2 regions of the Bhargavaea sp. GQ12 genome follow, and region 1 is predicted to be linked to the other one. Evidence: predicted binding sites of a transcription regulator. Region 1 holds the regulator's gene; the other holds the start of a gene.
What was found. The regulator NrdR, encoded in region 1, represses ribonucleotide reductase genes. The targets are predictions, from matches to a motif close to AACACNATATATNGTGTT.

Region 1 (16,216 bases):
GATCTGCTTGCCGAATGGCGAGAATTCACCGAAAATGTCAACGAACTGATCGGAGGGGATGGGAAAGATGAATAAGGAACAATTTCTGCTTGCACTGGAGGAAGAACTGGCTGTATTGCCTAAAGATGAGAAAGAGGACGTCCTCGGTGATCTTGATGAGTACTTTGATGAAGGGGTACGCGACGGCAAGAGCGAGGAGGAAATTTCAGTATCTCTCGGCTCCCCCGCGGCCATCGCTTCTGACATTCTGAGTGCGTATCCGGAATTCACGGAAACGGAAAGGCCTGCTGCCCCCAGCAGCAGGCAACGGGATGACTATGAACTGATCGAGATTCCTGACGGGCACTTTACTGCCGCTGAAGTCATGACCGAAACTGGTGCTGTACGTCTCATACCGTCAACTGATTCTGTCACCCGAATCGAGCTGATCGGAGAAAAGAAAGGTTTAAAGTTCGATGCCGATATTAGTGATGCAAAGCTGAGCATTACTCTGGTTGGACGGCGCACCATCAGAAGCTGGTTCAGCTTCGGTTCCACCCCGACGTTCCGGATGGTGATCCATTTACCTAAGAAACTGTATGACTCTATCTTGGCCAGAACGGAAAACGGGTCGATTTCTGCCGAACAGCAACTGGCCCGACAGTTTGCAGCCCGTTCTGATAATGGCAGGATCACCATCAGGGAATGCGCCTTTCGCGAGATCGATGCGAAGTCCGATAACGGACGCATTGAAATAAACAAGACCGAATCAGATACAATCAAGTGCGAGACGGACAACGGACGCATTGAGATGTTCCGTGTCCGGTCCGGCCGGCTCCGCGCAGAAACTGATAACGGACGAATCGTCATGGAAAACGTGGAAGGAGCAATTACCGGAAGGACGGATAATGGACGCATTGAACTTTCCGTAGACCGCATCGGTGATTCGGTCGACCTGAAAACGGACAATGGCAGTATCACTGTCTCCACAATGGCTAAACCGACTGATGCCTTGATCAGGACGAGAACCGACAATGGACAAGTGGATATTTTCGGAGTGCGCACGAAAGAGGCACTCTACGGGGATGGCAGCATTCCGGTTAAACTTGAATCCGATAATGGAAGAATCACAGTGAAGCAGCAGTAAGCGATTTAATAGCGAACATAAACATGGGCCAGTCCTGAGCAGGTTGCTCTCAGGACTGGCCCTTTTTTAATACCCACGCTGTTGCCTGGCATAGTTTTCTTCGTTTTTCTCCCGGTAAGCCTGAATCAACTCATCCGCGGTGAAACCGAGCGTCTCTGCAATTGCTCTATAAAGGATCCAGACCGATTCGTACGAAGCCCTGTCCTGCCGCTTTCCGAAATCCAGAACTGCGCGCTGCGTCCGGAGAAACAGCTCCGTCAGGTCTCCATCCTCCTCCCCCTCAGGCCATTGCTTGAGATCATCCATCCCCTTCAGGATGCCAAGAGACAGCAAGAAATGGATTGAGTCAACGTACTCTTCGATCAGCACCGGTTTGGTAGATGGGCCTTTCTGGCTCCAGAACTTAAAGCATCTCGTCTCATTGGCCAGCTCCGCAAGTTCAACGGTCAGGGCGAGCAGTTTCTCCCTAAAAACTTCCCGCTCGACACCATTGTTCTCTTCAATATACACATCCAGCTGTTTCTGCATCATAAATAGTTCAGTCAATTCCACATTGTCACTTCCAATCAGAAAAAAATCATGTTTCATGAAACCTTTATGCGTTTCAATCGTATAGGAGGGTACCAGTATGTGCAAGGGAGGCACCGCCATGGCCTTGATTATCCGAATGATCGTGATAGCCATCATCGTATACCTTTTCTACCGGGGCATCCGGTACCTCACCGACCCAAAAAGAAAATTGGACGAAGCCTTTGAGCAGGAACGCTACTACTTCTATGACGATGTGAAAAATGTCCGGAAAAATTTCTTTATCACTTACAAAGGCGCTCTTTTCGAAGGTGAGAAATACATGGGGACGACCGACCGTTCATTTGAAGTGGTCTCCATCTTTGTATGGGTCAAAGACGAAGCCTCCCTACAGGGCTTTAACCGGGACGATTTTATCTTTCTCGAGAAAGAAATCCGGATGAGCTATCCGGATGCGGAAATCAATTGGAAGAATCCAATCGAACAGCTGATGAAAAAAGGCGGAACCGCGTGATGCGGTCCGCCCTTTTTGTATTTATCCGGCTTGGCTTGTCCCGGCCAGATATAGAACTGCTGCCAGATCAAGAATGGCCAGCATCAGAAAGCCGACTCGGAATGAGGTATGCTTCGTCTTATGACGGAATGTCTGCATTCCCGCATAGGCCCCCACCCCTCCGCCAAGGATGGCAATAATCCAAAGTGTCCGCTCCGGGACGCGCCAGCCACCGTTTTTCGCCTGCCTCTTGTCATAACCCATCATGAAAAAGCTGTAGACAGATAAAATCACAATCCAGCCGATCAGCACGTCTTCCATGGCGCTTCCCCCAGTTATGCAAAAAGACCGGCGAACGATTCGCCGGTCTGTTCACTGAATTAGTTGTTGACTGCTTTTTTCGCAGCTTCTGCAAGCTGTGCGAATGCTTTCTCGTCAGTGATGGCGAGGTCAGCGAGCATCTTGCGGTTTACATCGATGCCGGCAACTTTGAGGCCGTGCATGAGCTTGCTGTAAGACAGGCCGTTCAGGCGTGCAGCAGCATTGATCCGTGCGATCCACAGTTTGCGGAAGTCACGTTTTTTCTGACGACGGTCACGGTATGCATATTGCAGGGACTTCATGACCTGTTGGTTTGCTGTTTTGTAGAGTGTGTGCTTCGAGCCGTAGTAGCCCTTGGCAAGTTTGAGAACACGATTACGACGCTTGCGCGTTACTGTTCCGCCTTTTACGCGTGGCATTGGATTTCCCTCCTGATGTTGATTCGATTTCTATAATCGGAATTATTTCATGTAAGTGAGCATTTGCTTGATGCGCTTGAAATCGCCTTTGGAAACGACAGCAGCTTTGCGGAGATGACGCTTTTGCTTAGTCGATTTGTTGGCGAATAAGTGGCTTGTATAAGCACGGCCGCGCTTGAGTTTGCCGGAACCGGTGCGCTTGAAGCGCTTAGCGGAACCTTTGTGTGTTTTCATTTTAGGCATGGTCGGTATCCTCCTAGTCCTTTGCGTAGATTATTTCTTTTCTTCGATCGGGGCCATCATAAGGAACATGCTCCGGCCATCCATTTTTGGTCTTTGTTCGACCGTTCCGACTTCCTTGCAGGCTTCAGCAAAACGTTCGAGAACGCGCTGGCCGATCTCCTTGTGGGTGATCGCACGGCCGCGGAAGCGGATGGAAGCTTTCACTTTGTCCCCTTTTTCAAGGAACTTGATTGCGTTTCGAAGCTTGGTCTGGAAGTCATGCTCGTCAATGGATGGGCTCAGCCGCACTTCTTTGACACTGATGACTTTCTGATTTTTGCGCGCTTCCCGTTCTTTCTTCTGCTGTTCGAACTTGAACTTCCCATAGTCCATGATCCGGGCTACTGGCGGTTTTGCGTTCGGTGCGACAAGAACGAGATCCAAGTTTGCACGCGTCGCGATTTCCATCGCTTCATTCCGTGTTTTGACGCCCAGCTGTTCACCGTTTTGGTCGATGATGCGGAGCTCCCGGGCACGGATGCCATCGTTTACAAATTTGTCTCGGTTATCTCTGCTAATCGTAAGCCACCTCCGTGTAGTAATTCGCGAATACATGGTTTGGGCAGGCTCGCGGGGATGGTCCCCGTGGCCAATCCGAAAGAAAAACGGGTGGACCGAGGTCCACCCGCCGCATATGTGACCGCGCCAAGAGGCACGGGACGTCACAATGGTGCAAACCTGCCAACAGCCGAAGCGTCGATCAGGTGAGAAGCGGGCAGCTCCTTCTTCTACCACAAACTGTATTCCTTAACCTAATCAATAATAGCCTATGCAACACGGCTTGTCAATGATTATGTTGGAGAATCATGTTTTGGGACAGTATTGATTATGGAGCGTGGTTGATTTCCGCTCCGGGCGGACGCTTTCCGCGGGCGGGCGCCGAGCCCCGCGACTGCGTCTCCCGGGTCTCGCCTGTCCGGCTTTTCCCGCAGGAGCATTCCTGTCAGGATGCTTTGGCCCTATTGATGCAAAAAGAGCCTCCTTGGTATGATGCGGGGTGTCAAGGCTACGACAACTTGACCCCTAAATAACCAAGGAGGACTCGAAATGAATTCTAGAGCGAATCAAAGGATTAATCAAGTCACTGAAAAAACCTTGGTCGTCGGTATTGATATTGCGAAGCGTAAACATTGCGCCTCCTTTGTCGATGAACGCGGACGGCTGCTTGTGAATGCCTTCCCGATTAATCAAACCCAAAATGGCTTCGAAGCACTTTACCAATCCATTCTGGAAGGCATGGAGAATCACAACAAATCAGAAGTGATTGTCGGTGTCGAGCCGACTGGCCATTACTGGCTGAACCTTGCGTACTTCTTGGAAGGTCGGGGAATCCCGCTGGTTGTCGTCAATCCAAGCCATGTCAAACAGGTAAAGGAACTGGATGACAATCTCCAAACGAAGAACGACAAGAAAGACTCGGTCACCATTGCCCGTCTTATGAAGGATGGACGGTTCTCCAAACCGAAACTCCTAAGGGAGCTCGAGGCGGAAATCCGGTCCGCTTATAACCTTCGAGAATCTCTGATTCAGGCTAGGACCGATTTGAAGAACAACCTGCATCGCTGGGTCGATAAACATTTCCCCGAGTTATTTCTTGTCTTCAAAGATTTTTCGGCGATGATGCTTGCCGTACTGGAAGAAGGACTACTGCCTACTGAAATCGCCAGTATGGAGCCTGAAGAATTAGCCAACCTTTGTGCATCGGGCGGCAGAATGAAACAGCGACGTCCTAAGAAGGCGAAAGAGCTGGTTCAAGTGGCCCGGAATTCTATTGGAATCAGCCAAGCCCCGGACGGGGCGAAACGGGAGATTGGCTCCCTCATGCGACGCTATCGGCTTATCGAAGAAGAAATTATCTTTACCGATGAAGCGCTCAATGAACTCACCCGACAAACAGCCGAATTTGAATACATCTCCTCTGTCCCGGGTCTTGGAGAAATGACGGTCGCCGGCATCCTGTCCGAAGTCGGGAGCCTCACCGATTATGAGAGTCCACGCCAGCTAATCAAGTTAGCGGGACTCACGCTTCGGGAGAACTCTTCTGGCATGCATAAAGGTCAGAAGCGTATTTCTAAGCGCGGACGTCGCCGTCTGAGGACTCTGCTATATAAAGCAATCCTACCTTTGATCCGCAACAACGAAGCATTCAAATTGTTGTACGAGCACTATACAACCCGGCCTGAGAACCCCCTGAAGGGCAAGCAGGCGATAACAGTTCTAAGCACCAAGCTGCTTAAGATTCTACACGGCCTGTGCACAAAACAAGTGCACTTCGATTCCGGACGGATGATCCGTGATCTGACCTGTCTCCGGACAGCTTAGTAAGCGCTTTTAACATTCCATTCAATTAACCGTCAAGTATAGATCCATCATCATGACACGGAGAAGCCGGCACAAGCGGCGTACATTGGGCCCCGAGCCCCAGCAGGAGCATATCGCCGGCCTCCGCCTTATGAAAAGACCGGACGAAGGAATGTCAGCGCCAGACGCTAAGAGACATGGGAGGGTCAGTCGTCATAAGCGTAGCGGAGCTCCACAGTGCATGCCATATTAATTACCAGTTCGTGGAACTGGCAGCGCAGCGCAGGAATTGACTTACAGTCTTTTGAATGACTTGTAATATCAAGGCGCAAAGAATGTTAGGTTATCAATGAAAAAACTTTTTAAGGCGTCGGAAGCACCCGAAACCCTTGATATTACCGTGTTTTCCCGAGGGAGTCGCCGCCCTACGCTACAATCAACCATTATAGGTAGTACTGATCATAGTTATTAACTTCCCCATCGGGATTGGCGCGAATTTCATCTCGCGCCGACACAACATATCGGAGCGGAATGAAGTGTAGGTGACCGATGCGGTAGGCGACGCCGTAAGATTGGCCGGGAACGAAGTGACTTAGGGCCATGCTTACGGCCAAAGCCATCCGCCGGCACCGGAACGTCGCACATCATCGGGCCACCTCATTTGGAGCATTCCATTAATATTACTTCTTCCCGTCCACTTCCTCGCGGAGTTTGGCGATGAAGTCATTGAGCGGAATAGATTCGGATTTTTGTTCGCCGTATTTCCGGACGTTGACTTCGCCGGATTCGGCTTCTTTGTCGCCGAGGACGAGCATGTACGGGATTTTCTGTGTTTGGGCTTCGCGGATCTTGTAGCCGAGTTTTTCGTCACGGCTGTCCACATCTACGCGCAGGCCCTCTGCCTGGAGAGCTTCGCGGACTTTTTCTGCATAGTCATGGTGGACTTCCGGAGATACCGGAATGATTTCCACCTGGACCGGTGCGAGCCACGTCGGGAACGCCCCTTTGTATTCTTCGATAAGGAATGCTACAAATCGTTCCATGGTCGAGACGACACCGCGGTGGATGACGACCGGGCGATGCTGCTTGCCGTCGCTGCCGATGTAGTTCAGGTCAAATCGCTCAGGCAGGAGGAAGTCCAGCTGGACAGTAGAAAGCGTCTCTTCCTTGCCGATGGCTGTCTTAACCTGGACATCGAGCTTCGGACCATAGAACGCCGCTTCCCCTTCCGCTTCGTAGTAGTCGAGGCCGAGGTCGTCCATCGCTTCCTTCAGCATGCTCTGTGCTTTTTCCCACATTTCATCGTCATCGAAATACTTTTCCGTGTCAGCCGGATCGCGGTAGGACAGGCGGAACGAATAATCGTTGAGGTTAAAGTCTTTGTAGACATCCATCACCAGCTCGACAACGCGCTTGAATTCGTCCTTGATCTGGTCCGGACGGACGAAGATATGGGCATCGTTCAGTGTCATGCCGCGGACGCGCTGCAGGCCGGACAGGGCTCCGGACATTTCATACCGGTGCATGAGCCCGAGTTCGGCGATTCGGATCGGCAGGTCACGGTAGGAGTGGATGCCGTTCTTGAAGATCATCATATGGTGCGGGCAGTTCATCGGGCGCAGGACAAGTTCCTCATTGTCTGCCTGCATCGGAGGGAACATGTCGTCCTGGTAGTGCTGCCAGTGGCCGGATGTCTTGTAGAGTTCCACGTTTGCCATCACCGGTGTGTAGACGTGATCGTAGCCCAGCTTCTCCTCCTTGTCGACGATATAGCGTTCGACAAGACGGCGGATCGTCGCGCCTTTCGGGAGCCACATAGGAAGTCCCTGACCGACAAGCTGATTCGTCATGAACAGATCGAGTTCTTTGCCGATCTTGCGGTGGTCGCGCTCACGTGCTTCCTCGAGCAGGCGAAGGTGTTCTTGCAGGTCTTCCTTCTTGAAGAACGCCGTTCCATAGATGCGCTGGAGCATCTTGTTGTCGGAGTCACCGCGCCAGTAAGCGCCGGCAGTGCTGAGCAGCTTGAACTCCTTCAGCTTGCCGGTGGACGGTACGTGGACGCCGCGGCAGAGGTCGAAGAATTCACCTTGATGATAAATCGTCACTTTTTCATCTTCAGGAATCGCGTCGAGCAGTTCCAGCTTATATTCATCGCCGATTTCCTCATAGATTTTCCGGGCTTCGTCACGAGTGACCTCTTTCCGGATAATTTCAAGGTTTTCATTGATGATTTTCTTCATTTCTTTCTCGATGGCGGCAAAGTCTTCCGCGCGGAGCGGTTCAGGCGAATCGAAGTCATAGTAGAATCCGCTTTCGATGACCGGCCCAATGCCGAGTTTTACATCTTTGAACAGACGTTTTACCGCCTGGGCGAGCAAGTGTGCAGAACTGTGGCGGAGAATCTCCAGTGCTTCCGGTGAATCCTGCGTGATAATTTCGATGTCGCCGTCTTCCGTGATGGGTGTGCGGAAGTCGATCAGCCGACCGCTCAGTTTGCCGGCCAGCGCTTTTTTGCGCAGCCCGGGGCTGATCGACTGGGCCACGTCCTCTGTTGTACTGCCGGATACGAATTCCTTCACCGCACCGTCCGGGAATGTCAATTTAATCTGTTCTGCCATGTCGGTAGTCTCCCTTCATTCTTCAAAAAGTACGCAAAAAAGCCCCGTCCCAAAAAGGGACGAGGCCTGCTCGCGGTTCCACCCTTCTTCCTGCCGGCAATGACGACCATGCCGGAGAAGCTCTGCATCGGATAACGGACCGGAGGCCGGCTCGGGCTAGCCCGGTTTGCCGGGTTCACCTTCGCTGCTTTGGGGTGGTCGATCCGATGCCGCGCCATCGGGGGCTCTCAGCCTAAGGCCCCGTTCTCTGTCTGGCCGGACAACCGTTCGTTGTCCCCGTCATTGCATTTGGAAGAAGTATTGAATTCATCATACGCAATACTTGCGGACTTTGCAACAGTGATTCTCACGTATCCGTTTAAGCGGAAAAATAAGCCGCTCAACTGCGGTCGCGCCGGTTTTCTCCGTCCAGGCGGACAGGTACGGTCATCGCGCGGATCCGCTCCATGATGCGGCCCGCCTTGACGACTTCTTTGTCCCCCCGCTGTGTGTACGACAGGTGGGTCTCCATCTCTTTGTAGTCAAAATTGGACGTAAAGAAAGTAGGGAGCTTTTCAGCCATCCGGTGATGCAGGATTGTCGCCAGCACCTCATCCCGTGTCCAGGCAGTGAGTGTCTCCGCACCGAGATCATCGAGCATGAGGACCGGTGCCCGTTTGACGAAGTCGATCTTCTCGTTCAGCGACTGATCCTGGATCGACTGTTTCAGCTCGCGCAGGAACTCCGGTACAAACACGAGGACCGACGCAACATGGCGCTTTGCCAATTCACCCGCGACCGCTCCAAGCAGATATGATTTGCCCGTTCCGAACGGGCCGTGGATATAGAGGCCCTGCGCCGGCAATTCCCCTGTCCGGTCGAGCTTGTCCAGGAATTCAGAAACCAGCTCCACCGCACCCAGCCGGCTCTCCCCTTTGGCGATGTCAAAATCGCGTATATCAAGGTTAAGCATGTCCTTCGGCATATGCATGCTCCGGATCATGGAAGATACGCGGCGACGTTCCATATCTGCAGTTTTCCTTTTACACATCACGTAATCGACGCCGATGGATCCGCGTTCGATAACAAGCTTCGGCTCATAGCCTTTCATCATATTGACACAGGATTCCAGGCTTTCGCATTTGCCGCAGTCGTGGGATTGGGAAGTGTATTCGTAAAGCTTACCCATTCCGCGGTTGACCATATCCCTGTCCACTTCCCCTGCATGCTGCTCCAAAAAAGACTGGACGCCGGGATGATCCAGGACTTCAGATCGCAACTCCGAATATCGTTCGGCGAATGTCGGTGCATTGACTATTCGCTTAAGTGTGTTGCGGATTGGTTCCATTTCAGTTGACACCGCCTTTCGTCATGCCGAATTTCTCCATAAGCCGGAGCCTTCTTGCTTCCACATCAGGATCCGCCTTGCTTTTTTCCGGAGCTTTTTGTTCTTCCGGTTTTTGGTCTTTCCGGTAGAACCAGTCCGGCACCGCTTCGGTTTTCGCACCGGGCTTTCTCGTCCGCTGTGTTCCTGAGCCTTCCTGCTGCCATTTCATATACTTGTCATGTTCGGTCCGGGCGAGTACCAATGCGTCTCTGACATTATCGACTTTCTTCGCCATCCAGTGCGAGGCGATCCGTTCGACATAATTGTTGGTCAGTTTTCCGTCGTTGCGCAAAAGGACATACTGAAGAAGGACATTAACGACGCCTGCCGGCAGGTTATGCTCCAGCACAAGTTTTTGTGCGAGTTTTACATCGACCTGCATCGGCTCCCGTCCCCCGTTGATATCTTTCAGCATCTCGACCGGCGGGCAGGTTTCCAGGTATTGGATCAGTTCATCTTCTTTCGTCGCGGGCTCAGTTGGACTCCCCTGCTTTACGGATGACGGGATGATTTTTGTGATCTTCGGTGCTGAGCTCGACCGCGAGAGCTTATAGAAATCGGCGGCTGCCCGCTTCATCCGGTCTTCCGTCAGGTTTCCGTCCGCATCAATGGCGAGCAGCACAACCTGTTGCATATCGAGCGGTGACAGGCCATACAAAAAGGCAATGCGGACAATCATCTCCTTGATTGCCGGCGTGAAAGCCTTCCTCGGCACCAGCTGGGCTGACAATCCCTCCATCATGAGGGCAAAGTCAAACGGATATCCGCTGAAAGCGAGCTTTCGTGCCCTTTGGTCCGAATCGTATGTATCATTGTCTTCCTCCATGGCACCTGCTTTGACGGATTTGTACACCTCAGGAAATGATCTTGACACCTCTTCATACCCATCGGGTACGGCCGGGTTCAGGAAACGGCTGCGAAGGCGCTTATATGTCTGTGCCCCGACTTTGCCGAATAGGAACATCGACAGAATCGGGTCATGGAAGAAGGTGTCGGGATCCAGAGGAGGTGTCAGTTCATAGATGAAGGCACGTCCTTCCCCCTCCTGTTTCCGATAGGTCTTCAGCAGCCCGATCCCTTCCAATGAAAGCCTCGCTTCGAATACAGATCCGATCGGCATATCCAATAGGTTCAGGAGGTGGTAGTGGGTGGACTCGACAGTCCCTTCACGCTCTGCTTCTCCCCACAGGGCAAAGAAGACCGCCATCGCTCCGTGCCCGATCAGCGGCTGGTAGAGGGCGGTGAGGATCTGGCGGTCAAAATCGGAAAATGGATAAGGAAGCCGGACACAATAAACATCCGACGGCTGCAGTTCTTTATAAAGCGGGGTCATATTCCCATCCTTTCTTTCCATGGGCGGATCAGTCTTCTTCTTTCTTAAGGAGATCCTTTAATTCGTCGATAAAGACATTGATGTCCTTAAACTGCCGGTAAACGGAGGCAAAGCGCACATAGGCGACATCATCGATCTTAACGAGGCGCTCCATCACCCTCTCACCGACATCCTCCGATTTCACTTCGGCATTCCCGTGGTGCCGCAATTCCTTCTCGATGGAAAAGACGAGATCTTCCAGAACGTCCAGCGGGACCGGCCTTTTTTCACAGGCCCGTATCAATCCCCTCAATACTTTTTCACGGCTGAACTCTTCTCTGGATCCGTCTTTTTTCACGACGATCAAAGGCATCTCTTCAACTTTTTCAAATGTGGTGAACCGGAAACTGCAATCCTCGCATTCCCTGCGTCGCCGGATCGCCTTGCTCTCGTCCACCGGCCGGGAATCGACGACTCGCGTCCCGTTATGCTGACAGGCCGGGCACTTCATCGGCATCCCCGCTTTCTTAGTTAATTCGTATTGTCCAGTCCCCTCTGGCGGCCGGACATGATCAGTTCATTATATTATAGCAGAGTTCTGCTATCCGCTGAACGGGTTTGTGCAAGCCATGATGATGCCTCAGCACAATATAAAAAAGCAGAAGCCTTTGCCTCTGCTTTGAATGTTTCGGTAGTTAAGAGATCACGCTGTGACCGTGACAGCTGTCTTGCCTGCTGTGACAGGCCCCATGCCTCTCGGCAATTCGGCCATCTGACGGTTCTTTGCCCCGAGCGCATCTGCAATATACCCTGCCGCAACTGTCGGATCAAGATCTCCGCACGTGTAAACGTCGATGCTGGCGTAGCCATGCTCAGGAAAGCTGTGGATCGTGAGATGTGATTCCGAAATAATGACGACACCGCTGACACCCTGTGGCGCAAATTTGTGGAACGCGACTTCACGCACTTCCGCACCCGAACGCAATGCGGCTTCTACAAATGTCTGCTCGATATAAGGCATGTCATTCAACTTGTCGAATTCGCACTCCCAAAGTTCAGCAATTACATGACGACCCATTGTTTCCATGGTTCGTCCCCCCTTCTCCAATAAATGATTGCCGGTTTGCCGGCAACGGGCAACCACGGGGGAAAGTTAGTCCGATGAGGTCCTAACCCTTTAAGCTGCCCAGCGTGAACTTTGAGGTTCACGGGATAATTATATGATGGCAACACCACGAACGCAACTATTAATTCATTTGTAAATGCTGCCCGTTCATACATTGTTGGTCTCTGGATGACGGATGAAAAAACCCGGGCGTTGGCCCGGGTTCGTTTATTATGCCTTAACTTTCGCGCCGATTCCGACCGCAACTTTCCTAGTCAGGTCAACGACTCGGGCAGAGTAGCCCCACTCGTTATCATACCATGCGAGGACTTTGACTTTCCGGTCTCCCATGACCATTGTTGTAAGGCCGTCGATTGTAGCGGAGTGTGCATCTGTCTTGAAATCACTGGAGACGAGCGGCTCTGTCGTAAAGCCGAGGATCCCCTTCATCGGACCTTCTGCAGCACGGATGAACGCATCATTGATTTCTTCCACAGACACGTCACGGTTAAGATCGACAACTAGATCGACAAGCGAAACATTCGGAGTCGGGACCCGGAGCGCCATGCCGTGCAGCTTGCCCTTCAGCTCAGGCAAAACGAGCGAGAGCGCTTTTGCGGCGCCTGTGGACGTCGGGATGATTGATTCCGCAGCAGCACGCGCGCGGCGGAGATCTTTGTGCGGGTTGTCGATATTGTTCTGGTCATTTGTGTAGGCATGCACAGTAGTCATCAGACCGCTGTCAATACCGAATTCGTCATTCAATACTTTGGCGACCGGTGCGAGACAGTTTGTCGTGCAGCTCGCGTTGGAAATGACATCATGCCGGTCAAGGTCAAGCAGCTCGTCGTTTACACCCATGACGATTGTGACATCCTCATTCTTGCCGGGAGCTGTCAGGATGACTTTCTTGGCGCCCGCTTCCAGATGGAGGGCCGCTTTATCCCGGGAGTTAAACTTACCTGTCGCTTCGATGACAATGTCGACACCGAGCTCTTTCCACGGAAGTTTTGCAGGGTCGCGCTCAGCAATGAGCTGAACCCTCTTGCCGTTGACGACAAGAGCATCTTCCTCGGTCAGGACATTTCCTTCGAACTTCCCGTGGATGGTGTCATATTTCAAAAGGTGTGCAAGGGTTTCAGGTGGGTAGCTGGCATTGACCGCCACAATATTCAGTCCGTCCTCCTGTATTGCCTGACGGAATACCATACGGCCGATCCGGCCGAAACCATTGATCGCGATTGAAGGGTTCATGGGTGGGCCTCCTGTAACTGTGTTATACTCTTTTTCTTTAATTCGTAATTAGTATATCACATTCGAAGAAAAAAGCACCCACAATTGTCATGATTCGAGAAGTTTCATAATTCAGGAAGATTCTCGCTCATGGAGCAGCGTTCCATGAATCCAGAATCTGTTCAAGTTGCTTTTCCGACTCCCCGATTGTCCCATTGTTGTAGATGACTGCGTCCGCTCCGCGCTCTTTTTCGGATATCGGGAGCTGGGAAGAAATCCGTGCCCTGGCATCTTTCTCAGTGAACCCGTCACGCTCCATCAGCCGTTTCAGCTGTGTTTCTTCACTGACCGACACAACGAGTATCTTGTCCGCATAATGCTGGAGCCTGCTTTCAAAAAGGAGTGGAATGTCCATCACCACAGTGCGGGCTCCATTCTCGAAGTGTCTGTCGCGCTGCCGGAGCATTTCCTGCCGGATCGCGGGATGCACGATATCATTCAACTTTTTCCGTTCTGAAGGATCGTTGAAAATCCGTTCTCCCACCGCAGCTCTGTCCATCGTCCCGTCTTCGAGGATCACCCCGTCTCCGAACGCCTGACGGATCTCTTCAAGTGCCGGCTGTCCCGGCTCGACGACAAACCTTGCGACCAGGTCCGCATCCACAATTGGGAATCCCCTCTCCCGGAGCATTTTGGAGACTGTGCTTTTGCCGCTTGCGATACTTCCGGTCAATCCGATAATCATCGTTACACCTCTTTCAATGCTGGCATTTCGGGCAATAAACCGATGTCCGTCCCCCGATTGTCATCCGCTTGGTTTCGGCACCGCAGCCGGGACAGTTTTTCCTCCCGTACATGCGCAGCCTTTCTTGCATGTTTCCCGCTTCGCCGTTGATATTCCGGTAATCGGAGATGGAACTGCCACCTGCCTCGATGGCCTCCGCAAGCACCTTTTGTATTTCATGGAACAAGCTCTCCAGACGGAGCATGCTGATCCTGCCCGTTTTACGGCCAGGATGGATCCCGGTGCGGAACAGCGCTTCTGTTGCATAAATGTTCCCGCAGCCCGAAATCACTTTCCCATCCATGATCGTTTCCTTGATCGGCTTGCCGGCATATTTCGGCGTCTTGCACATACTCAAAAAATGTCCCGCGGCCGTTTCATCAAACGGCTCGGGTGCCATTGTGAGGAGCGGAGGATGGTCGGCTTCTTCACGGATCAGGCGGAGCTCGCCGAACCTGCGAATGTCCGCGTAAACAAGCAGGCCACCATCCTCCATCGCGAATATGACATGGATATGGCGGCGAAATTTGTCTTCCGCCACTTCACCGGTTTCACGAACCGCGAACCAGGCCCCCGACATCCCGAGGTGGCTGACAAGCAGATGCGGTTCCCCGTCTTTCTCAAGATGGAAATAAATATATTTGCTTCTCCGGGTGACATTCGTTATCGTCATCCCGCGCAACTGTCCGGCAAATTCTTCCGGTGAACTATTTTTCAGGATGGCTTCTTTCGCCTCAGATTTGGATCTGATTATCGTGTCGGAAACCTTAATGTCCCGGATTGTCCGACCGGTTGCGGCCGGTGCGAGCGACCGCACGACCCCTTCTACCTCCGGCAATTCCGGCATATTTTTCAGCTTCTTTCTTTATTGGAGTGACAATTGTGTTTGTCATTATTTAGTATCGTACCAGGATGAGCCTGATTCTGATTCCACTAAAAGCGGAACATCCAGTTCCAGTGCCGATTCCATCACTTCGGGTACGATTTGCCCAAGCTTGTCGAGCTCTTCTTTTGGACATTCAAAAATCAGTTCGTCATGCACCTGGAGCAGCATGCGCGCCTGCAGGCCTTCCTGCTCGAGCCGCTTGTCCATCTCGACCATCGCCTTCTTGATAATATCAGCAGCTGTGCCCTGGATCGGTGTGTTCATCGCTGTCCGTTCGGCAAAACTGCGCAGATTGAAGTTCCGGCTGTTGATATCAGGCAGGTAGCGCCGGCGGTTTAGCAGCGTAGTGACAAAGCCTTTTTCCTTTGCTTCTGCCACCGAGGCATCCATGTACTGTTTGACGCCGGGAAAGCTGGCCAAATAACGGTCGATGAATTCTGCGGCTTCTTTCCTCGTGATGTTCAGGTTCTGTGAAAGGCCGTAATCACTGATGCCGTAGACAATCCCAAAGTTGACAGCTTTCGCCGCGCGGCGCATATCCGGTGTCACATCCTGCGCTTCCACGTGGAACACATCACCCGCTGTACGGGTGTGGATATCCTCTCCCTCCCGGAATGCAGCAATCAGCCGCTCGTCTCCAGACATATGGGCAAGTACACGCAATTCGATCTGGGAATAGTCTGCTGCGAGCATCACCCATCCCGGTTCCGAAGGCACAAACGCTTTCCGGATCTTCCTGCCTTCTTCGATTCGCACCGGGATGTTCTGCAGATTGGGATTGGTGGAGCTGAGACGGCCTGTCTGGGTAAGAGCCTGCTGATAATACGTATGGATTTTACCGTCCGCATGGATTTCTTTCAGAAGCCCTTCGATATAAGTCGACTGAAGTTTGCCCAGCTGGCGATACTCTAGAATCTGGTCAATGATCTCATGCCGGCCGCGTAGTTTTTCCAGCACATCCGCCGCAGTGGAATAACCGGTTTTTGTCTTCTTGATCGCCGGCAGCCCCATTTCTTCAAACAGGATCACGCCAAGCTGTTTGGGAGAGTTGATGTTGAACTTCTGTCCGGCCATTCCGTAGATCTGTTCTTCGATGGCTTCCAGTTTGCCTGCAAGATCTGCCCCGATCTCCTCCAGGATGCCCCGTTCGGTCCTGACCCCGGTGGCTTCCATTCGGCCTAGAATAGTCGCGAGCGGAATCTCAAGATCCCGGTACAGTTCGTACTGTTTGTTTTCCTTGAGGCGACCCTCAACGGTGCTCCGAAGACGGTAAACGGCCAGTGCCTTTCTGCTCGCATGTTCCGCTACAGCTTCCCGGGCCGGGACCGCCCGCTTTGCGCCTTTTCCGTAGATGGCCTGGTCCTCTGAAATTCCCGTGAAACCGAATTCTCTTGCAGCTGAAGAAGCATCGGTCAGCGAAACAGAAGGATTGGCGATATAAG
Region 2 (16,216 bases), on a different contig from region 1:
ACATCGATTCCGCCATGTCCATTGGCCTGGCGGATTGCACTTACGATCGACGGGACGGCATTGGCTCCCTGCACTACAGCAGGGAACAGGAGCACGTCCGCGAGCGGATAGCGCCGGTTCAGTGTCGTACAGATATCACGGACCGCAGCCCCTGTCGGAGCGGTGATGACGCCGACCCTGTCCGGGTAGGCAGGAATTGGCTGTTTCCATTCGGCGTTGAACAACCCCTCTTTGCCAAGCCGCTCTTTTAGCTGCTCGAATGCAATGAATAGCTCCCCGACGCCATCGGGCTGCATTGAATTCGCATAAAGCTGGTATTGGCCGGCAGCCTCATAAACATTCACATCGCCCCGGATCAGGACATTCATGCCTTCCTCCGGCCGGAATTTCAGCTTGGAGGCATTAGCGCGGAACATCGCTGCATTGATGCGGGATCGGCTATCCTTCAAGGTAAAATAAACATGCCCGGAAGAATGGAGCTTTACATTCGACAGCTCCCCCTTGACGTAGACATCACGGAGATGGAGATCCGCATCGAACTTGCGCTTGATGTATTTGGTCAGAGCACCGACTGTCAGATATGGATTTTGCATGCCGGCACCGCCTCTCTTTTGAAATACAAAAATATAGCGGCAGGCCGGCACGTTCCCGGGCGCAGCCGCCGGGACGCGCCGGCCACTGGGCCGGTACCGTCACGGCAGGCAGGCTTACCGAGGGGGCCGTACCGCCCTTGCCGCATGCTTAAACAATTTTATCGGTTTCCGAAACGATCTGTCGGGTGCTCACCGTTCTTCCCGGAAAGCCCTTTCGGCACTTTTCAGTGTGTTCGACATGAGCATTGCAATCGTCATCGGCCCGACTCCACCCGGGACGGGCGTGATGGCCGAAGCAACCGGAAGGACACTGTCGAAATCAACGTCTCCGTGCAGCTTTCCGTCTTCTCCCCGGTTGATGCCGACATCGATGACAACGGCATCCACTTTGACGTGCTCCCGGCCGATCATGCCTTCCCGCCCGACAGCTGCAATCAGGACATCTGCCTGGCGGGTGATGGACGGCAGGTCTGCAGTCTTGGAATGACAGATCGTCACGGTGGCATTCGCATGAAGAAGAAGCATGGCCATCGGCTTGCCGACGATATTGCTCCGTCCCACCACTACGGCATGTTTGCCGTTCAGGTCCACTCCACGCCGCTCCAGCATGACCATGATGCCGAGTGGCGTGCACGGGACAAACCCCTCCATGCCTGCCATAAGTCTTCCGGCATTGACGGGATGGAATCCGTCCACGTCTTTGTCCGGATGGATCGCGGCGATGATGCGCTGTTCGTCGATCTGTTCCGGAAGCGGAAGCTGGACGAGAATGCCATGGATGGCAGGATCCCCGTTGAGCCGGCCGATCTCGGCGAGGAGGTCGGCCTCACTTGTCTCGCTGCTTAAGCGGATCACCTCGGAGTGCATGCCCAGCGCCTTTGTCGTACGCTCTTTGCTGCCGACATAAGCCGATGATGCAGGGTCTTCACCCACCAGGATCACTGCAAGTCCGGGGGTCATCCCTTTCGCCTTCAGACGGTCGACGCCCACCTTTACTTCTTCCTTAACTAACCTGCTGATTTCTCTGCCGTCAATAATTTTGCCTTCCACGCTCTTCACTCCAAGCTGTATAGGTGTCAGTCTGTGTATTTGGATAGGACGCCGTTCACAAACCGGCTTGATTTCTCATCTCCGAATGTCTTGCTGAGCTCGATTGCTTCATTCAATACGACTTTGGAAGGCGTTTCTTCCATATGAAGAAGTTCGTAAACGGCCATCCGAAGCACGGTCCTTTCAACCTTCGGGAGCCGTTCCAGTTTCCAGTTCTCGAGCTTCGACTTCAATGACTCGTCGATTTCTTCCCTATTGCCATAAGTTCCCTCGACGAGGGAGGCATAGAACGGATCACGGACTTCCTCTTCCCCCGTGATATGGTCCATCGCCTCATTGGGCGTCATCTCCGTGCTGTCCAGCTGGAACAGCGCCTGCATGGCTTTTTCTCGTGCTTCATGTCGTTTCATCCGGGCAATCTCCTCTTTTTGCATCGTTCTGGACTATGATAGCATATTTTCGCCGATCCGTAGGAATCCGGAAACAAAAAGCCGCCTTTAATTGGCGGCTTTTTGTTCATGCTTAGAAAATTATAAATCGTCACTGTGTGAATAACGGCTATTCACGTGGCATCTCCGGCCAGCTCCAGCGTCAAGCAACTGGCAAACTTCACCCTTCTCCATTGCGATAAGTCAACATCCGCTCGTTCTTCGCCGAATTTCTTTATCTCATTGCGAAGGGCTCCAGTTTGTACGTTGCTAACCGGGCACTTGCCCTTTTGTTCAGGCTCGTTCTTCCGATTGGTCGAACTGGATACCGGTGATGTGGACGTTCACTTCTTCCGGTTCGATTGCGGTCATGTTGAAAACCGACTGGCGTACATTCTGCTGAATTTCCCGGGCGACGGCCGGAACTGTGCTGCCATAGCCGACCGAGCAGTAGACGTCGATGAACAGGCCATCTTCGTTATAGTCGATCTTGACCCCTTTGCCGTGCACCGTACGTCCGAATTTCTCCGCGACACCGGAAGCGAAATTGCCCCGCATGTCCGCCACCCCTTCCACTTCGGCGGTGGCGATGCCGACGATCACTTCAAGCACTTCCGGAGCGAGCTCGACCTTGCCGTAATTTTCCTTGCCGGCCCCGGCGGCTGCCTCACGGGAGGAAGTCGTTTGTTCTGCCATCCGGATCATCCCTTTCTCAATGTTGTTCGGCTTCTTCAGTTTCAGCCATTACATCATATTTTTCAAGGAACTTGGTGTCAAAGTCTCCGGATTTGAAGACTTCATGATCCATGAGATTCAAATGGAACGGGATCGTCGTATCGACGCCTTCCACGACGAATTCGGAAAGCGCGCGTTTCATGCGGGCAACCGCCTCTTCGCGGGTGTCTGCAAATGTGATGAGCTTGGCCACCATGGAATCGTAAAACGGCGGAATCATGTAGCCCGGATAAACGGCGGAGTCAACACGTACTCCGTTGCCGCCCGGTACGATGTACATGTTGACCCGGCCTGGTGACGGCATGAAGTTACGTGAAGGGTTTTCGGCATTGATGCGGCACTCGATCGACCAGCCGTTGATCTTCACATCTTCCTGCCTGATCTCCAGCTGTTCGCCGGAAGCGATTTTGAGCTGCTGGGCGATCAGGTCGATGCCCGTCACCATTTCGGTTACCGGGTGCTCGACCTGGATGCGCGTGTTCATCTCCATGAAGTAGAATTTATCATTCAGATGATCGTAGATGAATTCCACCGTACCCGCGCTGCGGTAGCCGACAGCCTGTGCTGCGAGGACTGCAGCTTGTCCCATCTTTTCGCGTGTTTCCTGGGATAGTGCAGGTGACGGAGCTTCCTCGACCAGCTTCTGCATGCGGCGCTGGATCGAGCAGTCGCGCTCCCCAAGGTGGATTGTATTGCCGAACTGATCGGCGAGCACCTGAATTTCCACATGCCGGAAGTTCTCAATGAATTTTTCGATATAGACACCCGGATTTCCGAAAGCTGCCGCTGCTTCTTTTTGTGTGATCTCCACACCCTTTTTCAGTTCCGCTTCATCGCGGGCGACCCGGATCCCTTTTCCGCCGCCGCCTGCTGTCGCTTTGATGATGACCGGGAACCCGATCTCTTTTGCGACTTCCAGCGCGCCTTCCGGTCCGTCAACGATCCCGGTGGATCCCGGAACGACCGGAACGCCGGCCTTTCTCATCGTTTCACGCGCGACATCTTTAGTGCCCATTCTGGAGATGGCATCTGCAGTCGGACCGATGAATGTGACATTAACTTCTTCGCAGAGTTCGGCGAAGTCGGCGTTTTCGGCCAGGAACCCGTATCCGGGGTGGATGCCGTCACAGCCGGTCATCTTGGCGACACTGATGACGTTTGTGAAGTTCAGGTAACTGTCTTTGGATTGTTTTGGACCGATGCAGTAGGCTTCATCTGCCATTTCCACATGGAGGGCATCACGGTCGGCTTCGGAATAGACCGCGACCGTCTGGATCCCGAGGTCTCGGCATGCCCGGATAATGCGGACCGCGATTTCCCCGCGGTTGGCTATGAGGACTTTTTTCATCTTGTCGCCCCCCTTATTCCGGCTTGACCAGGAATAGCGGCTGGCCATACTCCACGAGTTGTCCGTCCTCTACAAGGATCTGTGCAATCTCACCGCTTGTCTCCGCTTCAATTTCATTGAACAGTTTCATGGCTTCAACGATGCAGACGACGCTATCCGGCTTGACCTTGTCACCGACTGCGACAAACGGAGCCGCATCCGGTGATGGTGACTGATAGAAGGTCCCGACCATCGGCGACTTTACTTCCACCAGATTCTCGTCCTGTGAAACAGCTGCTGGTGCAGCTTCCTGCTGCTTCGGCTCTTCCTTGGCGGACGGCGCAGGCTGGGCAACAGGCGCGGCTGGTGCAGGTGCGGCCACAGCAGGCGCCTGGACTGCAGGGGCACTTTCGACCACCTGGAAGGCGCCGCCCTTTTTCAGCTTGATCTCGCCTTCTTCCGTCTTGTACTTGAATTCTTCAATTCCCGTTTGGTCGATCAGTTTGATGATTTCGCGGATTTCTTGAATTTTAAGCATAATGACGACTCCTCTGACTATAAATGTGTACCCTTACATTTTAGACGTTTCGAAAGGTTTTTTAAATAGGTATCACATAAAAGCGACGAATCCGGTACTGAAGTACGACATTCAGCGCAAGAGTACGGAATTTTCCGCAAAAGAAAAAGGCCTTGCGAAGGCCCAGTTTATTGTGCGGATTTAAAATCGACGGAGACTTGCGATGAATCTTCCCACTCACTCTTTACGGTATAGACAATCTGGTCTGCCTGTGCGGCTGACAGTTCATCGGCGATGACACTTACCTTCACGGCCCCATCTTCTGTGCGGACGACCACATCTTCATATCCGATATCTTTGATCAGCATCTCAAGCATGGCTTCAGCCGTCTCGCGTTTCGTAAGAGATTGCATTTCATTAAATGCCTGGTCGCGCTCTTCAGCGGTCAGGTCATCGGACGTGATTTTCTGTGTCAGCAGTTCTCTTTGCTGGCTGCGCTCATTGCGCATTTCCATCCTCATCTCTTCGAACAGGTAGCTCTCCGCAAAGACCGGAGTTGCATCGCTTCCCGCTTCACCCAGCTGTGTGTCTTCGATCGTATCATCGGAAAAAATCGTGATTCCGTCAAACGGCATCGGGTTACGGTCAAACAGATAGTAGACTCCAATCACCGCTACGAGACTCAGCAACGTCAGGAACCAGACACCTTTTTTCTTCACTCTCATCCCTCTTCCCCCTCGTTTTTCATTTCCACTACGACGATCCGGTGCTCGGGCAGCTGGAGAACACCTGACAGGATCCGGACAAGCTCCGCACGGACCTTCGGATTTCCCGCTCCTTCCGCGACAACGAGGATCCCTCCGGAAGGCGTGTCCTTTCCGCCGCCGGATGCGTTTCCGAAGTAACCGTCAAGCGGCATCAGAATTCCGCTCCGCTCTCCGTCTTCACCATCCTGCCGGTAGACCCTGACTTTCCCGACTCCCCTGATATCCGAAAGGACCGATTCAAGCCCGGATGGCACTGCTTCCCTGCCTTCAGCGCTGTTTTCGGCGAACAGCCCCCTCATTCCCGGCAACAGGATGAACAGGCTGGCTGCAACGGCAAGCAGCAGCGGCAGGGCGCTCTTCTTAAAGTTTTTTTCCATGTCATCTCCACGCTTCCCGTCCTTTCGGTTATGGCTGTTCCGGTATATGGGAGCGGATGAATCGGTCCGGCAGCCAGGATTGCTGTGCCGTTTCCCGGCCATTCATCCTGACACAATGTATGCACGGCTCGTACAGGCTATGACCCGGGCAGCAGGGAGATCAGACCAAGGATATAAATCAGCACTGCAAGCTTCATCAGCGGCATGAAGTTCTCCCTTTCATCAGCTCCGAGTACCGCGCCCAGGACCGCCAATATGCCCATGAGCCAGACAAGGCCGGCGAGCCATTCCCACATTCACTCACCCCGCTCCCGCAATGACCTTGATCAATACGATGGACAGCACTGCAGTATAAAAAATGGCGAATGCAACAATCAGCATGATTCCGCAGAGCACAAACAGTGTTTTTCCGATATCGTCAAAAAGTCCTGCGAGATCCTCATGTGCGAACGGCTCAGAAAGCGCGGCGATCCACTTGTAGAGAAAGGCTGTCAGAAGCACATAGATAACGGGGGAAAGACTCGTCACGAGCAGTGCAACAATCAAATAACTGCCGGCTATCGGAGCCATGCCGGATGAATACTTGCCGACAACCCCCATCGTATCCGTAATAAACGACCCGACCAGCGGGACATGCTGGCGCAACAGTGCTTTGAGCGGCTCCGCCAGTGCACTTCCGGAAGACCAGGCCATTGCACCGGTCGCCGTGATAAATAGCGAGTAGCAGGCGATGATGACAGAGATCGCGCCCAGAAGGGTCACCCGGATCATCTCCGAAATACGGGCGAACGGGATTTCGGGCACGAGCCTGGACAGGTAATCCAAGATAAAACTCGCAATCAGCAGGGGGACCATCCATTTGCCCCCGATCACGACGGCCCCCTGGACAAACAGGAAAACGGCGGGGTTCCAGTTGATGAGAGAAAGCGCTCCTCCTGCGGCTGCCATTCCGGCGGCCAGAACCGGATAGATGCCGAGGAACAGCCCGGTCATCTTCCCGATCAGACCATCCATCATGCGAACCGCATCGATCGCCGGTCCCATCGCCGCAGCTCCTGCCGAGACAAGCAGGAAAAGCCTTGTCCACTCACGGAACTGCGGGACGAGAAAATCCGCCGCCAGAGCCGCGGCGGACAGGACGACGATCAGCACAAACAGCCTGATGGGCGGACCCGAAACTGCAGCAATCAGCTCCCACATCGTTCAAGCCCCCTTTTTCCTTACGGCAGGAGACCGACCAGAATCCCCGCCGTCTCCCCGAACTCTCTCAGCCAGATTCCGACAATCAGAAGCTGGACTGCCATGTGGGACAGCTTTCCGATTGGAGCATATCCGATCTCCCCGAGCATGTCCCTGAACGAGGCGGACAGGTAAAACAGGAAGGCAGACCCGGCTATAAGGCGAATCTGTCGGGCTCCTGCCCCGTCCCAGGCAAGCGGAAGTTCCTGCAGAAGCGGTACGGCCATGCGGAAAGTCAGCTGGGCCAGCAGCAGGAAAAAGAAGATCAGCAGGAAAAACGGTGTCATCTTCGGCAGGAAGGTATCCAGGATGATCAACAGGAACACGATGATGACTGCGGACAGGATAATTTCCATCATTCCTGCCTAAGCCGAGAGCCACGAAAAGAAGGATGAGATTTCCGTGAAAAAGATCCTCAGGAACCTGAGCATCTCAGCTGTAATATACAGGTACGCAACAAAGAATATGAAAAAGGAATACTCCTTCTTCCCCGTCTGCTCAAAAAACAGGTGCAGGAAGGCGATGACGAGACCGACTCCCGCTACCCGGAGAATATCTTGAAGTTCCACATGCGGCCCCCCCGTTTTTTCGAATGTATGCGGGTCCGGAATGGGATATGCGATGGCCCGTCCCGGCTGAAGCAACCGGGAATATTCCTTGATCATCCGGGGCGGACTGATTTTCTGCATATAAATAAGCTGCAGACATGCGGCTGAACCCGCATTGTCTGCAACTTTTTTCGGTTATTATGCTCGGGAGACGTATTCGCCCTCTGCAGTGTTGATGACCAGTCGGTCTCCTGTGTTGACGAAGAATGGCACCTGGACGACAAGTCCGGTTTCCAGTGTCGCCGGCTTGGAGCCGCCGCTCGCCGTATCACCCTTGATGCCCGGCTCAGTGTCGGTCACTTCAAGCTCTACGGTCGCAGGCAGGTCGACACCCAGTGTTTCGCTCTGGTACTGGATGATATGGACCTCCATGTTTTCCTTGAGGAATTTCAGTTCGTACTCGATCTGGCTTTCGTTAAGTTCGATCTGTTCGTAGTTGTCTGTATCCATGAAGATGTGCTGGTCCCCGCTTGCATACAGGTACTGCATGCGGCGGTTGTCGATCTGTGCGCGTTCCACTTTTTCACCGCCGCGGAAAGTCTTTTCTGTGACGTTGCCGTTGCGCAGGTTGCGGAGCTTGGAACGGACGAAAGCCGCCCCCTTGCCCGGTTTGACATGCTGGAAGTCCATGACGCGGTAGATGTCGCCGTCAACCTCGATGGTGAGGCCAGTCTTAAAATCGTTTACAGAAATCATTTGAGTTCCTCCATTTTAGAGTGTTATAGGATGATGAGTTCCTTGGGCGATGACGTCAGCAGTTCGCACCCGTCTTCGGTGATGAGCACATCGTCTTCGATCCGCACGCCGCCAAGGCCCGGAACATAAATGCCCGGCTCGACTGTGACGACCATGCCCGGCTTTAGCTTTGTATCCGAACGGAAGGAGAGTCCGGGACCTTCATGCACTTCAAGGCCGATCCCATGACCGGTCGAATGGCCGAACGCTTCTCCGTAACCGTGTTCGCTGATGTAGTCACGCGCGACACCATCTGCCTCTTTCCCTGTCATACCCGGTTTGAGGGCACTGCATGCACGCTTCTGGGCCTCAAGGACGATATGGTAGATTTTCTTCAGCTCTTCCGGCGGCTCTCCGACAGCGACCGTGCGGGTGATATCGGAGACGTATCCATCGTACAGGGCACCAAAATCCAGCGTGACCATATCCCCGTTCTCGATCTTTTTGTCTGTTGCGACTCCATGCGGCAGCGCCGATCGTTTGCCTGAAGCGACTATCGTATCAAAAGAGGATTCTGTTGCGCCGAGTCGGCGCATGAAGAATTCCAGCTCATTGGATACTTCAAGTTCCGTCATACCCGGCTTGATGAACGTCAGGATATGGCTGAACGCTTCGTCCGCAATTTGTGTTGCCTTGCGGATCGTCTGGAGTTCGCTGTCTTCCTTGACCATACGCAGCTTTTCGATTATGCCGGAAACAGGCACCCATTCCGCTTTGGCAGCCTTTTGGTACCTGTCGTAATCGGCGTATGGCAGTGTGTCCTGTTCGAAGCCGATTTTTTTGATTCCCATTGCGCTGATCTGTTCTGCAACCGCATCTTGCATAAGTCCCGACTGTTTTTCGATGCGGAAGCCTGCCACCTGTTCCGCGGCCTGCTCCGTGTAGCGGAAGTCCGTGATGAACACGGCATCATCCCGCGAAATCAGTGCAGTTCCGGCAGATCCTGTGAAGCCGGTCAGGTAGCGCCGACTGTGCGGGTTCGTGACTAGAAATCCATCAATTCCGAGTTCATCGAAAAAAGCGCGGAACGCATTCAGTTTATCCATGATCATTCCCCTTTTCCCATCCGAAGGAGGGCAAGCATCGCCAAGTCGTAGCCATAGGTTCCTATTCCGGATATTTGCCCGATGCATACCGGGGCCAGATAGGAATGGTGCCTGAAGGACTCCCGCTTATGTATATTCGAGATATGAACTTCGACTGTCGGGATCCCGGCATCGGCCACCGCATCGCGCAAAGCGACTGAAGTATGTGTGTAGGCAGCCGGATTGAAAATGATTCCGGATGTGCCGTCTTCGGCGGCCTGCTGGATTCGATCGACGAGGGCACCTTCGTGATTGGATTGATAAAACGCCAGTACGGCGCCGTTGTCATTGGCCAGCTTGAGGAGACGTGCTTCCACATCGCCGAGCGTTTCGCTTCCGTAGATTTCAGGTTCCCTTTTTCCGAGCCGGTTCAGGTTCGGGCCGTTCAGACAGAGGATATTCATCGCCAGCCCTCCTTTCAGCAGATTCCTCACCATTTTATCATATGAAAGCAGGCGGACAACGTTTTTCACGAGTCCGCCTGCTGTTTTTTATGGAATGCCGCCGTTTCGTTGATAAACCTTGTCGCGACCAGGGTCAGCGCCGCAAATGGAACGGAAATCGACTGCCGGAAATCACCGTAGCCGCCGGGCCTGACAATCAGCCACTCAATCAGCCCCGCAATCACAAGACCGGCGACGGCGGCCGTGATGGACACCTTCCACTTCCACGTCAAAGCCAGAAGATAGTATAAGACAAGTGACAGCACATAAACGGTGGCAAGCAGAATCAGCCACTTGGCTGCCCAAGGCCCTTCCGCAAAAACACCATATCGCTCCGCCCAGCCGGTCGGTTTCCATTTGATGAACTTGAAGTAATGAAGAAATTTCAGGCCGGCAGTAAAGATCACTGCCGCCGCTCCTGCCGTCCAGAATGGCAGCTGCTTAAACATCGGACCACCTCCGCATTTCATCATCATGATGGGATTATGACGGGGTGTTTATTCATGCAGCACAAGATTATCAGCGGAACTTGGCAAAACAAGCGGGCAGCCCTGTCAGGGATGCCCGCTTTTCAGATCAATAGATGAAATTGATGATTACAGTCCGCATTTCAGCTGGGCCCCGCAGTTTGTGCAGGAATTGCATCCGCCCATTTCTTCAACCGTCCCCTTCCGGCAAACCGGGCATGTATCGCCGATTTCCGATCCGATCGTAACGTTTGTTGAACGCAGAGCCTGAATTGTATCTACGAGGACGACCGGACGCTTTTCCTCGACCTGTTCTTCGATTTCCACATCCGGATCGTTTTCCTCTGCTTTCAGCGTCAGCACCTGGGAGTCGCGGGATCCGTCGACATAGACCGTTCCGCCCTTTGCTCCCCCTCGGTAGAGACGCTCGTATACTTGTTCAACCTGCTCAACTGTGAAGCCCTTTGGCGCGTTTACCGTTTTCGATATGGAACTGTCAATCCAGCGCTGGATGACGCATTGCACATCCGCATGTTCTTCCGGAGTCAGATCCATAGAAGTAGCAAACCAGTCAGGAAGCTGTTCCGGATCAGCATCCGGATTGGCACGCAGATAATCTTCCACGATTTCCGCTTTGACTTCGATGAACTTCCCAAGACGGCCGCTGCGGTAATAAGTGAACGAGAAGTATGGTTCAAGCCCCGTACTCACTCCGACCATTGTGCCCGTGGAGCCTGTCGGCGCGACCGTAAGCAGGTGCGAATTTCGGATACCGTGCTCGAGGACGCCCTGGCGGATGTCCTCCGGCATGCGTTTCATGTAGCCGGTGTTGATGAACCGCTCCCTCAGTTCGGCCGTTTCTTTTTCCGTTTCACCGATCAGGAACGGGAAGCTGCCTTTTTCCTTGGCGAGCTCGATGGATTCCCTATAGGCCGTTGTCGCGATCGCTTCGAACACCTCGTCGACCAGCTGGTTGCCCTCCTCGGAACCGTAGCGTTTTCCGCAGTAGATCAGCAGGTCCGCCATTCCCATGACGCCAAGTCCGACACGGCGCTCGCCGAGTGCCTGGCGTTCGTTTTCCTCAAGGAAGTACGGGGTAGCATCGATCACATTGTCCTGCATGCGGACGCCTGTCCTTACAGTTTCACGCAGCTTGTCGTAGTCGACCCTGCGTGTTTCTTTGTCAGCCATCTCGGCCAGGTTGACCGCGGCAAGGTTGCAGACAGAGTAAGGGGCGAGTGGCTGCTCCCCGCAAGGGTTGGTGGCAACGACCTGCTGGCCGTATGCTTTTGCATTCGTCATATCGTTGGCATTGTCGATAAAGAATATGCCGGGCTCCGCAGAGTAAGTGGCACAGATATTGATGAGGTTCCACAATTCACGGGCTTTCATCGAACGGTAGGTGCGGATAGCGTATCCGCGCTTTTCCCATTCACGCACATCCCCTACCTGATGCCATTGTTCGTTGTACTCGTTCATCTCTTCAGGAGAATATTGCTCGACATACGGGAAGCGGAGATTGTGTTCACCGTCTTCTTCAACTGCCTTCATGAAGTCGGATGTAAGAGTGACAGAGATGTTTGCACCGGTCAGGAACTCCGGGTTGTGGACAGAATAGGTCCCGCCATCACGGAGCTTGTGCTCGGCGTCGCGGATGATCGCCTCGCTGAAGCCGCCGTATCCGGGAATATGTTTGTAGTTGACGATCCCCTGATACATGGCTTCTTCCTGCTGGGTGAACGGCTTGAACTTCAGTTTTTCTTTTGCAAGTTTGCGGATATGCCCGTCATTCGTGTTTTCGACCAGGAAGCGGAGAATCCGCGGGTTCTGCATTTTTGAGATGATGAACTCGACGATGTCCGGGTGCCAGTCGGCAAGCATGATCATCTGCGCACCGCGACGGGAACCGCCCTGCTCAACTAGATGGGTGAGCTTCGCAATATCATCCAGCCACGAAACCGATCCGGAAGATTTGCCGTTCACGCCGCGCGCAAGCGTATTGCGCGGGCGAAGCGTAGAGCCGTTGGTTCCGACACCGCCGCCTCGGCTCATGATTTCCATCACCTGCTTACGGTGGTCCGAGATGCCTTCTCGGGAGTCTGCGACAAACGGCATCACATAGCAGTTAAAGTATGTGACGTCCGTATCGGCACCGGCACCGTACAGGACACGGCCAGCCGGGATGAAGTTAAGCGAAACGAGCTCTTTGTAGAAACGGTTGAACGAAGCCTGGCGTGTTTCTTCGTCCTTCTCGACGGAAGACAGCCCCGTCGCATTACGCTTGGCGATCTGCTCGTAGAAAACTTCCAGCGGTTTCTCGATGACATCGATCGGACGGGTGACGATGCCCTTTTCCTGCTCTTGCGGATGGTCGATGGCGGAGCGGTAATCCGGTTCGATCCAAATGTCCGCCAACCCATTTTCCGCATCAAGGGAGAGGATATAACCGAGTCCGCGTGCAGGGAACTTAGGATCTTCCTTGACCGTAAGGACGACGTAGTCCCCTACCCCTAGTGTTTTCTTTTCGGTATCCTTGAACGAATAGCGATCGATCATGACCAGCCGGGAGACTCCTTTATGACGAATCTGCATCTCCTCAGTGACCGGATGGACCTGTGGAAAACCGGCAATGTCCCTGTTCAGTTTCGAAACGTCCAGCGTCGGTTGGTTTTTGTGTGAAGCGATGACCAATACCATGACCTCCTCGAATATCCTTTATGATAGATACTATATCTAGTATTATGTACTTCCCAACTCTACTACATGTTGAAACCAGGCATCAAGAACAGAATTTCGACCTTGACATTTCCGGATCTTCCGAGATGCCATGCGGCTACTGGCTCCGACATGTTTCGACAGGAAACGAGTCCATTAAAATTGATGCGAAAGTCCCTGTTTCACTTCTTGAAGTTCCATGAGTCGTTCGCATACTTTTCCTTTTCCAATGCTTGTACAAGATCCAAAATTTCCTTATTTGGTTCCCTGGTGATGAATTCGATATCAAGTGCTTTTTGGAAGCCCGTACGGAATGCCTCTGCCACTTCGTCCATCGCAATGCTGCGGCCGGAGAGCTCCTCTATGGAGACAGCCTTGTTCTTGAGCTTATCCTTCATTCTTTGCCGGTGTCCTTCGGAAGCGAAATGGAATACGGAGACCAGCTTGTCCAGATCCATCGAAACAGGGATTGCACCATGCTGTAGGATGACGCCCTTCTGACGTGTCTGTGCGCTGCCTGCCGCTTTCCTGCCTTCAACGACCAGTTCATACCAGCTCGGCGCATCAAAGCAGACGGCGCTTTTGGGCTTTTTCAGTGCATCCCGCTCCTCTGTGCTGGACGGGACGGAAAGTTCAGCGTTAAGTCCGAGGTTCCGGAATCCCTCAAGCAACCCTGCACTGATGACTTTGTAAGCCTCAGTCACGGTTGCCGGCATCTGCGGATGGGATTCCGATACGATGATGCTGTAGGTTAGCTCCCGGTCATGAAGCACGGCACGGCCGCCTGTCTGCCGCCTGACAAAACCGAGCCCCATCTCTTTCACCTTCTCCAGATCCACCGCTTCAGCTGCCTTTTGGAAATAACCGATGGACAGCGTTGCCGGGCTCCATTCGTAAAAACGCACAACAGGCGGAATCAAGCCTTTGGAGTGTAGGTCAAGCAAAGCCTCATCCATCGCCATATTGTAGGAAGCACTCTGCGGTCCGGAGTTGATGAAAATCCATTTTTCTGTCATTCCTGACTTCCCCTTTCAAAAACACAATGGACTTAGTTTATCATAAACGGGATGCGTTTTTTGATTGGATCAGCCAACATCTTATCCTGTCATGGACGAACCGCATGAGTTCTTTTATAATCTTAGGGAGAGAGAAAGGGGAAAATGGCTTTGGAATCACTTTATATCATTTCCGCGATCCTTTTCGGATTGATTATCTACCTGCTCGTGACCCTGCTAAGGACCCGCAAGGCGGTGACTGCGCTTAATCAGGAGGAGTTTATCGCGGGCTACCGGAAGGCCCAGCTGATCGATGTGCGGGAGCAGAAGGACTTTGATGCGGGGCATATCCTCGGAGCCCGCAACATTCCGTTCACGCAATTCTCCCAGCGCTACAAGGAGATCCGCCCGGACAAGCCGGTCTATCTGTATGACCAGAACGGCTCCCGGAGCGGCCGGTCCGCGCTCTATCTGAAAAAACGGGGCTATGGACAGCTCTATATGCTCCAGGGCGGTTTCCGTCAGTGGACAGGGAAAGTCAAAACGAAAAAATAAAAACAAACGCCTCCGCGCAAGCAATGCTTGCCGGAGGCGTTTGTTATTGGGCCCCTATCATCAGGGGTGCCGCCGATGCGGAAAAGGCCCGCACGGATGCGGGCCTGTTTTCCATTTATAATCGATCAGTTGACGGCAACCGCTTCAGGAGCCTCAGGACGGTTGTATTTCAGTACCGGCTTGCGTGCTGCCTGAGTTTCATCCAGGCGGCTTACGACAGTGGTATGTGGGGCTTCCTGGACAATTTCAGGGTTCTCTTCCGTCTCGCGTGCAATCTGGATCATCGCATCGATGAATGCATCAAGTGTTTCTTTGGATTCCGTTTCCGTCGGCTCGATCATCATGCCTTCCTCGACGTTAAGCGGGAAGTAGATGGTCGGCGGATGGAAGCCGAAGTCCAGCAGCCGCTTGGCAATATCAAGCGTGCGGACGCCAAGCTGTTTCTGGCGGCGGCCGCTCAGCACGAATTCATGCTTGCAGTGGCGGTCATACGGCAGGTCAAAATGAGGAGCCAGTCGGCGCATCATGTAGTTCGCGTTAAGCACCGCATATTCAGATACGAGCTTCAGGCCTTCTGCACCCATGGAGCGGATGTACGAATATGCGCGCACATTGATGCCGAAGTTGCCGTAGAACGGTTTGATCCGGCCGATCGACTGCGGGCGGTCATAGTCGAATGTGAAAGCATCGTCTTTCTTCACGAGCACCGGTTTCGGCAGGAATGGAACGAGTTCCTTTTTGACGCCGACAGGACCGGAACCGGGACCGCCGCCGCCGTGAGGGCCGGTGAACGTTTTGTGGAGGTTGAGGTGGACGGCATCGAAGCCCATGTCCCCCGGACGCACCTTGCCCATGATGGCATTCAGGTTCGCGCCGTCATAGTAGAGCTTGCCGCCCACACCGTGGACGATTTCCGCCATTTCGAGAATATTTTCCTCGAACAGGCCGAGCGTGTTCGGGTTCGTCAGCATGAGCGCTGCTGTGTCTTCTCCCGCCACACGCTTCAGGTCCTCGATGTCGACAAGCCCGTGTTCGTCAGATTTAACTGTAATTGTTTCAAGGCCTGCTACCGTTGCGGAAGCAGGATTCGTTCCGTGGGCGGAGTCAGGAATGATTACTTTTGTCCGGTTATGGTCACCGTTCGCTTCGTGGAAAGCGCGGATCATCATTAGTGCTGTCCACTCGCCGTGTGCCCCGGCAGCGGATTGGAGCGTCACTTCGTCCATGCCCGTGATTTCAACCAGGTGTTCCTGCAGATCGTACATTAGACCCATTGCACCCTGGACGGAAGACTCCTCCTGGAGAGGGTGGACATTTGCGAATCCGGACAGACGGGCGGCAGATTCATTAACTTTTGGATTGTATTTCATCGTGCAAGAGCCCAGCGGATAGAAACCTGAATCTACACCATGGTTACGGCGGGAAAGCGCCGTGTAGTGGCGCATAATATCAAGTTCGGAAGCTTCCGGCAGTTCTGCGGGCTCCTCGCGGAGAAGTCCTTCCGGAAGCAGGGCGGAAAGATCGGTTTCCGGAACATCGAGTTCCGGAAGTCCGTATCCGATCCGGCCTTTTTTACTGAT

Region 2: a site for NrdR is predicted at 13,095-13,112, ahead of AC6CHQ_RS03520 (vitamin B12-dependent ribonucleotide reductase). Genes of this name have one in related genera too.

What each region holds. Positions count from the first base shown of each region.
Region 1 is NZ_JCAXEU010000006.1:159,693-175,908, reverse strand. Features, by position in the region: gene AC6CHQ_RS08075 (PadR family transcriptional regulator) at 1-75, shown strand, start outside; gene AC6CHQ_RS08070 (DUF4097 family beta strand repeat-containing protein) at 68-1,126, shown strand; gene AC6CHQ_RS08065 (dUTP diphosphatase) at 1,193-1,678, opposite strand; gene AC6CHQ_RS08060 (sigma-w pathway protein ysdB) at 1,776-2,168, shown strand; gene AC6CHQ_RS08055 (DUF1294 domain-containing protein) at 2,190-2,468, opposite strand; gene rplT (50S ribosomal protein L20) at 2,528-2,887, opposite strand; gene rpmI (50S ribosomal protein L35) at 2,930-3,130, opposite strand; gene infC (translation initiation factor IF-3) at 3,161-3,724, opposite strand; gene AC6CHQ_RS08035 (IS110 family RNA-guided transposase) at 4,217-5,491, shown strand; gene thrS (threonine--tRNA ligase) at 6,151-8,088, opposite strand; gene dnaI (primosomal protein DnaI) at 8,468-9,415, opposite strand; gene AC6CHQ_RS08020 (replication initiation and membrane attachment family protein) at 9,417-10,808, opposite strand; gene nrdR (transcriptional regulator NrdR) at 10,816-11,277, opposite strand; gene speD (adenosylmethionine decarboxylase) at 11,470-11,853, opposite strand; gene AC6CHQ_RS08005 (glyceraldehyde-3-phosphate dehydrogenase) at 12,103-13,125, opposite strand; gene coaE (dephospho-CoA kinase) at 13,253-13,849, opposite strand; gene mutM (bifunctional DNA-formamidopyrimidine glycosylase/DNA-(apurinic or apyrimidinic site) lyase) at 13,863-14,735, opposite strand; gene polA (DNA polymerase I) at 14,781-16,216, opposite strand, start outside.
Region 2 is NZ_JCAXEU010000003.1:10,114-26,329, forward strand. Features, by position in the region: gene xseA (exodeoxyribonuclease VII large subunit) at 1-593, opposite strand, end outside; gene folD (bifunctional methylenetetrahydrofolate dehydrogenase/methenyltetrahydrofolate cyclohydrolase FolD) at 783-1,643, opposite strand; gene nusB (transcription antitermination factor NusB) at 1,670-2,053, opposite strand; gene AC6CHQ_RS03455 (Asp23/Gls24 family envelope stress response protein) at 2,366-2,767, opposite strand; gene accC (acetyl-CoA carboxylase biotin carboxylase subunit) at 2,784-4,154, opposite strand; gene accB (acetyl-CoA carboxylase biotin carboxyl carrier protein) at 4,168-4,671, opposite strand; gene AC6CHQ_RS03470 (SpoIIIAH-like family protein) at 4,839-5,375, opposite strand; gene AC6CHQ_RS03475 (SpoIIIAG-related protein) at 5,372-5,794, opposite strand; gene AC6CHQ_RS03480 (hypothetical protein) at 5,932-6,090, opposite strand; gene AC6CHQ_RS03485 (stage III sporulation protein AE) at 6,095-6,994, opposite strand; gene AC6CHQ_RS03490 (hypothetical protein) at 7,015-7,392, opposite strand; gene AC6CHQ_RS03495 (SpoIIIAC/SpoIIIAD family protein) at 7,399-7,602, opposite strand; gene efp (elongation factor P) at 7,780-8,337, opposite strand; gene AC6CHQ_RS03505 (M24 family metallopeptidase) at 8,361-9,422, opposite strand; gene aroQ (type II 3-dehydroquinate dehydratase) at 9,425-9,865, opposite strand; gene AC6CHQ_RS03515 (hypothetical protein) at 9,931-10,353, opposite strand; gene AC6CHQ_RS03520 (vitamin B12-dependent ribonucleotide reductase) at 10,501-13,062, opposite strand; gene AC6CHQ_RS03525 (lipoate--protein ligase family protein) at 13,269-14,102, opposite strand; gene AC6CHQ_RS03530 (rhodanese-like domain-containing protein) at 14,253-14,636, shown strand; gene gcvPB (aminomethyl-transferring glycine dehydrogenase subunit GcvPB) at 14,762-16,216, opposite strand, start outside.